Regions from separate parts of the Mumia qirimensis genome, predicted to be linked through region 1. Evidence: riboswitches for the same ligand, from Rfam matches in the RefSeq annotation. Region 1 holds a riboswitch; the other holds the start of a gene.
What was found. A riboswitch is a leader RNA that binds a small molecule or an ion and turns the genes downstream of it on or off. The one in region 1 is predicted to bind cyclic di-AMP.
Positions count from the first base shown of each region.

Region 2: linked by a shared signal. The riboswitch ahead of AB3M34_RS17205 (C40 family peptidase) and the one ahead of AB3M34_RS08905 (C40 family peptidase) in region 1 are both predicted to bind cyclic di-AMP.

Region 1 is NZ_CP162023.1:1,836,425-1,839,674, reverse strand. It holds gene AB3M34_RS08910 (AMP-dependent synthetase/ligase) at 1-773, shown strand, start outside; gene AB3M34_RS08905 (C40 family peptidase) at 905-1,897, opposite strand; cyclic di-AMP (ydaO/yuaA leader) riboswitch at 1,933-2,072, opposite strand; gene AB3M34_RS08900 (hypothetical protein) at 2,195-2,458, opposite strand; gene AB3M34_RS08895 (DEDD exonuclease domain-containing protein) at 2,561-3,250, shown strand, end outside.
Region 2 is NZ_CP162023.1:3,546,155-3,549,404, forward strand. It holds gene AB3M34_RS17200 (DUF3048 domain-containing protein) at 69-1,106, opposite strand; gene AB3M34_RS17205 (C40 family peptidase) at 1,178-1,732, opposite strand; cyclic di-AMP (ydaO/yuaA leader) riboswitch at 1,740-1,902, opposite strand; gene AB3M34_RS17210 (cysteine desulfurase family protein) at 2,242-3,250, opposite strand, start outside.

The sequences.
Region 1 (3,250 bases):
GCGGCCGGGTCGAGCACGCCATCTCGGGCGGCGCACCCCTCGGCGAGCGCCTCGCGCACTTCTTCTCCGGGATCGGCATCCCGGTGATCGAGGGGTACGGCCTCACCGAGACCACGGCCGCACTCGCCGCGAACACCGCGGCGGACTCCAAGATCGGCACGGTCGGACGTCCGTTCGCCGGCACCGAGGTCCGGGTGGCCGACGACGGCGAGCTCCTCTTCCGCGGCGGTCAGGTGTTCCGCGGCTACTGGAACGCCCCCGAGGCCACGGCGGCGGCGATCGACGCCGACGGCTGGTTCCACACCGGTGACGTCGGCGAGATCGACTCCGAGGGCTTCATCACCATCACCGGGCGCAAGAAGGAGATCATCGTCACCGCCGGCGGCAAGAACGTGGTCCCGGCGGCGCTCGAGGATCGCATCCGCGCGCACGTCCTCGTGAGCCAGGCGGTCGTCGTCGGCGAGGGCAAGCCGTTCGTGGGGGCGCTCATCACGCTCGACCAGGAGGCCGTCGGGCCGTGGCTCGAGCAGCGCGGCAAGTCCGCCGACACCCCGATCGCCGAGCTGGCCGACGACGACGAGGTCGTCGCAGCTGTCCAGGCTGCGGTGGACGAGGCCAACTCGCACGTGTCCCGGGCCGAGTCCATCCGCAAGTTCCGGATCCTCTCGATCGACTGGACCGAGGAGGGCGGCCAGGTGACCCCGACTCTCAAGCTCAAGCGCAACGTGGTCATGCGTGAGCACCGCGACGACGTGGAGGCGCTCTACCTCTGAGTGGGCGCGCGCACGCTCGTACGCGTGAGCGCCTCTATCGGCACGAAGAAGAGCCACGGCCCACCGAGGTGGGCCGTGGCTCTTCTTCGTGTGGAGCAGCCGCGAGCACCCGGAGGTGCAAGCGGCGCGGGTCACCCGACGCGGCGAACTCCGGACACCGGCATCACGTTGACCGAGACGATCTCGACGCTGCGACCGGGTCGCGGCGCGTGGACGAGCTTGCCGTCGCCGATGTAGATGCCGACGTGGCTCACCGGGCTGTAGTAGAACACCAGGTCGCCAGGGCTCATCGACGACTGCGACACCGACGACCCCATGCCGGACTGGGCCGACGAGGAGTGCGGCAGGGAGACCCCAGCGGCGCCGAACGCCGCCATGGTCAGGCCGGAGCAGTCCCAGCTGCCGGGGCCGGCTGCGCCGTACGAGTAGGGCTCGCCGAGCTGGGCGAGGGCGAAGTCGATCGCCGCCTTGGCGCGGCCCGACGCGTTGACCTTCGGCGCGCTCGTCGACGGGCGGTCGTCGCCACGCGTGGTGTCGTCGTCGTACACCTGGGCGCGCTCGACGGGCGTCAGGCTGTCGACGAGTGCCTCGGCCTTGCTGACCTTCTCGTCGAGCTTGGCCTTCTCCTTCTTCATCGACTTCTCGGCGTCCGAGATGAGGTCGAGCTTCGCGGAGAGCTGCTTGCGGCGCACCTTCAGCTCGGCGGCCTCGCGCTCGTACGCGGACAACCGGTCGGCCTGCGTCGTGTTGTAGGACTGCATGGCGGTGAGGCCGTCGAGGAACTCGTCGATGTCGTCGCTCGCGAGGAGCTGCGTCGTCGGTCCCATCGGCGAGCTCGCCAGGCGGTCGGTGACGGTCTTGGCGAAGGCGCTCCGCACCTCTTCGACCTCGGACTGCTGCGCCTTGACGTCGGCGCGAAGCTTCTTGACCTGCTTGGTGGCGCCGTCGACCTCGTGCTGGAGGTCGAGGTAGCGCTCGTTGGCCTGCTCGGCCTCGTGGCCCAGCTTCTCGACCTGACGCTTGGCTTCGGACAGGCTCGGTGTCTCGGGATCCGCTGCACTCGGTGACGCGGTGAGCGTGGCAGCGAGGACCAACCCGGATCCGGCGGCGACGGCTGCCCTCATCGACAGCTTTCGGCCATTCCGCACAGGGACGGACTCCTCACGTTCTCGACGCCTGCCGGGTGAGCTGACGGGTTCGGGCCAAGAACGTGCCCTACCGTCCGATGGACGGATTCACCCCAGGAACTTGGGTCCCCGACTCCGACGTCGATCCGGGGGATCTCGGCCGAACTAGGCGGCGCGCCTGCGCTCTCCGGGGTAGAGAACTCCTCAGGCACGCGAGCCTCACCCTATGCGCCAACCCGGTGCGGAATCAACGCGGCCGACAAGATTGTGGGGCCGCTCGCACAAATTGAGCGCTCAGGCGTCCTCGACGACCTCGCCGTCGACCGGATTCACCAGGCGCAGCGGTGGAACCAGCCCGGCAGCGCTCAGCGCCTCGAGGGCCGCGCCCTCGTCGGCGTCGAGGCTGACGCCCTCGTCCGGAGCGCCGAGGAGCGCGGTGACGACGCAGTCGCCGCAGGCAGCCGGGCGCGCGAGGCACCGGCCGCAGTCGATGGTCAAGAGCTCGCCGTGGCCCGTCGCCGGTCCCGGCTGCTGCTGGAGCACGCGAGATTCGTCCATGTCAAGGACGCTACGCAGCCGCTCTGACAGATTGTCCGTACGGCGACACGCCGGGGTCCGATCGCACCGGACGTGTCACTGCCCGCGCCTAACGTCAGGGTCATGGTCCCTGCCCCCGCCGCCGCCTCGGCTCTGCCCTCACCAGCGCCGTCACCGGCACCGATCAGGGGCGTCCAGGGCACGCTGGACGAGCTGGGGCGCGACCTGTCGGACGTCACGTTCTGCGTGGTCGACCTGGAGACGACAGGTGGTTCCGCGGCCGCGGGTTCGATGATCACCGAGATCGGCGCCGTCAAGGTCCGTGGCGGCGAGATCCTCGGTGAGTTCCAGACCCTCGTCGATCCCGAGGGGCCGATCCCGACCTTCATCACCGTCCTCACCGGCATCAGCGACGCGATGGTGGTCGCCGCACCGCGCATCGGCGAGGCGCTCCCGTCGTTCCTCGAGTTCGCCCGCGGAACCGTTCTCGTCGCCCACAACGCACCGTTCGACCTCGGGTTCCTCAAGCACTTCACCCAGCGCCTCGAACTGACGTGGCCGGGGTTCGAGAGCCTCGACACGGCGCGCATCGCCCGGCGTGTCCTCCTCCGCGACGAGGTCGCCAACTGCAAGCTCGGCACGCTCGCGCGCCACTTCCGCTCGAGCACGACCCCGAACCACCGCGCGCTCGCCGACGCCCGCGCGACGGTCGACGTCCTTCACGCGCTGCTCGAGCGGCTCGGCACGATGGGCGTCACCACGATGGAGGAGCTCGCGACCTTCAGCTCACGGGTCAGCGCGGCCCAGCGCAAG
Region 2 (3,250 bases), 1.7 Mb from region 1:
GCTCTGCCGTGAATGCTAGGCGACGCTCGCCGCCGAACCACGGGTCGGCGGCTGTGACGTTCCTCGCGTCAGCGCGCGGTCACGGAGACGCCGCCGTTGCCCTGCGGGACGAGCTCGATGAAGACCTTGCCCGGCTTCAGCGTCACGGGCTTGCCGCCCGCGACGAGCGTGATCGGCGCGGACGCGTTCTTCTTGCTCCAGCGCGCGTCGAGCATCCTGCCACCGCTGAGCACGGCGGCCTTCCCGCTGCCGGTGAACACCGTCTCGGGGACAGGGTTGCCGGCAGGGTCGCGGTAGCCGGCGTCGCCCTGTCGCGTGTAGAGGACGAGGACGGTGTCGGGCTTGAAGTCCTTGCCCTTCTCCGCGTGGCCGTTGACCCGGCGGTAGTGGCCGGACTCGAGCTGCCAGCGCGTCGCCGTGCCCGCGGAGAACCGCACCGAGAAGGCGGTGGCCTTGCGGGTGCCCGGGGTCGGCTGGGGACCGAAGGTCAGGTACGGCGGAGGGACTGCAGCCTTCGCCGACGTGTACTTCTCGGCGTAGGCGTCGAGGTCGAGCAGCCGGTCGTACGGAGCGTTCTTGGCGGGGTCGCGCGTGAGCGGCAGGTTGCCGGTGTCCTCGCTGTGGAAGTCGACCCCGGCGCCCTTGATCTTGCGGACCGCGACACCCGCACCGCCGGAGGCGATCAGGTGTCCGCCGGTCGGCTTGACGAGCGCGATGTCGGTCGTGCGGGTGGAGCGTACGTGCCCGACCTTCGACGGCGTCTGCGAGTAGAAGATCGCGGCGAGGCGGGTGAGCCCGCCCTCGACGAGCTCCTCGACCACCAGGTCGGCCCGCGAGAGCCCGTACTGCGGCGCACCGGCGTCGGTGTTCTCGATCTTGACGAGGAACGAGGGGTGGTCGGGGAGCCCCTTCTCGGACGCGATGCCCGTGAAGGGGTTCGCGCGGACCAGGGTCGCGGCCTTGCGGCTCGCGTCCGGTGTGGCCGCCGTGGTGGGCTTCGCGGCAGGCTGTTCGTCGCCTCCGCCCGAGCAGGCAGCGGCGAGGAGGAGGGCTGCGGCGACGAGCGTCGCGCGGACCGCGGTTCGGGGGTGAGTGCTCACGGGCATGCTCCCATGGTGAAGCAGGGCCGGTGCCCCTCGAGGCACCGGCCCTGCCGTGTCGTGATGTACGGGTCGGATCAGCCGCGGAGGCGGAGCGTGCCCGCGGACCAGCCGCGGGTCCAGATCCGCTCGACCTTCACCCGGCTGCCGGAGTACGGCGAGTGGAGGATGCGACCCTTCCCCCAGTAGATGCCCACGTGGTACTTGCGGGATCCACCGAAGAAGACGAGGTCGCCCTTGCGGATGTTGCGCTTCTTGATCTTGCGGACGCGCTGGTACTGGGAGTTCGCGGTGCGCGGGAGCTTCATCCCGGCCTTGCGGAACGAGTACGACGTCAGGCCCGAGCAGTCGAACGCGCCGGGGCCGCTGGCGCCGTAGCGGTACGGATCGCCCTTCTGGCGAGCGGCGACGCGGGCGGCGGTGCCGATGCGGTTCGCACGGCGCTGCTTGGCCCTGGCCTGCCTCAGCTGCTTGGCCGTGGAGGCCTTGAGCTTCGAGGCGGTCGCCGTCTTGGTCGTGGTGGTGGAGGTGGCAGCGCTGGCGGACTGGCCGGTCGTGAAGACCATGGCGAGGGCAGCGAGCGATGCGATAGGCAGCGCAACGAGGCGCCGCATCCGGGGGGTCGCGAGCATGTTGTGTGGGGTTTCCCTTCCACGCCTGCGAAGTGAGCTGTCGGATTAGGGCCGAAGGATGGCCCTGCCCTGTGAAAGGACTTCACCCCGAGCACGCATGACCGCGAGCGGTCTTCGTGCAGAGTTGGTTCCTCCGCTCCTGCCCGTCGGTGTGTCGGTGAAAGGGGGCGTGTGCAGGCGGGCAGGGTTCGGCGTTTCCCACACACGATGTTCAGTTGTGCGGTCCGACCCGGTCGCGTCCCGGTCTGACCCCATATGCGGTTGTGTGGCCGAATCCGGGCCGCGGGCAACAGTAGGCAATCTCTCCCAAGGGCTCAAACCGGTCGAATGTCACCCACCATGTTCTTGGGCACACGTCCAGCGGTCGAAGCCTGCTATCACAGGGATCTACGAGGCAGCCCGTGACGATGATCACGATTTATCTCGATAGCGTCACAGGACGATAACAAGAGGTCGGGCCGGAAGCGAGCCGAACCGCCACAGAGTGGACAAACCGTCCGGGTCGACCGTCAGCCTGCGAGTGAACGGACCCCGCGTACGGCGTCCACCACCGCCGCCGCGACCCCCTCGAGGTCCGCAGGCGTTGACGCGGTGAAGCGCACCGCCGTACGAGCCACCTCCGACTCGATCCCCAGCGCGAGCAGCACCTCCGAAGCGTCGTCCGAGCCAGCCGCACAGGCGGAACCGCTCGAGCACACGATGCCGTGGTCCTGCTCCAGACCGAGCAGCACGGCCTCTCCCGCCGTGCCGGGGAAGCAGAACGAGGCGTGGCCGGGGAGGCGGCGTACAGGGTCGCCCGTCAGGAAGGCGCCTTCGGCACCGGCCAGGACCTCGCGGACGAACTCGTCACGGGCCCGGGCAAGGTCCGCGACCGGTCCACGGGGACGTGGCCCGTGCGGCGTCACCTCGATCGCGAGCGACAACGCCGCGGCGAGGCCGACCGCGGCCGCGACGTTCTCCGTGCCCGAACGACGACCGCGCTCCTGGCCTCCCCCGTGCACCAGCGGCTCGAGCGCCAACCCGCGGCGTACCCACAGCGCTCCGCTCCCCTTCGGCGCCCCGAGCTTGTGGCCGCTCAGCGAGAGTGCATCGACGCCGAGATCGGCCACGTCGACCGCGACCGCGCCCATCGCCTGGACCGCGTCGGTGTGCACCAGCGCCCCGTGACGCCGGGCGATCTCGGCGAGCTCCACGACGGGCTGGAGCGTCCCGATCTCGTTGTTGGCCAGCATGACCGAGACGACCGCCGTCTCCGGACCGATCAACCGCTGGGCCTGATCGAGGTCTACGACGCCTCGCGCATCGACGTCGAGGTGGTCGACGCGGAACCCGTGGTGGCGCTCGAGGTAGCCGCACGCCTCCAGAACCGCCGGGTGCTCGATGCGTGAGGTGACCACGTGGCGGCCGCGCGGCCGGGCGAGGGCGAGCCCCTTCAGGGCGAGGTTGTCGGCCTCGGTGCCGCCGGAGGTCCAGACGATCTCCGCGGCGCGTCCGCCCACGGCGGCGGCGACGTCGCGC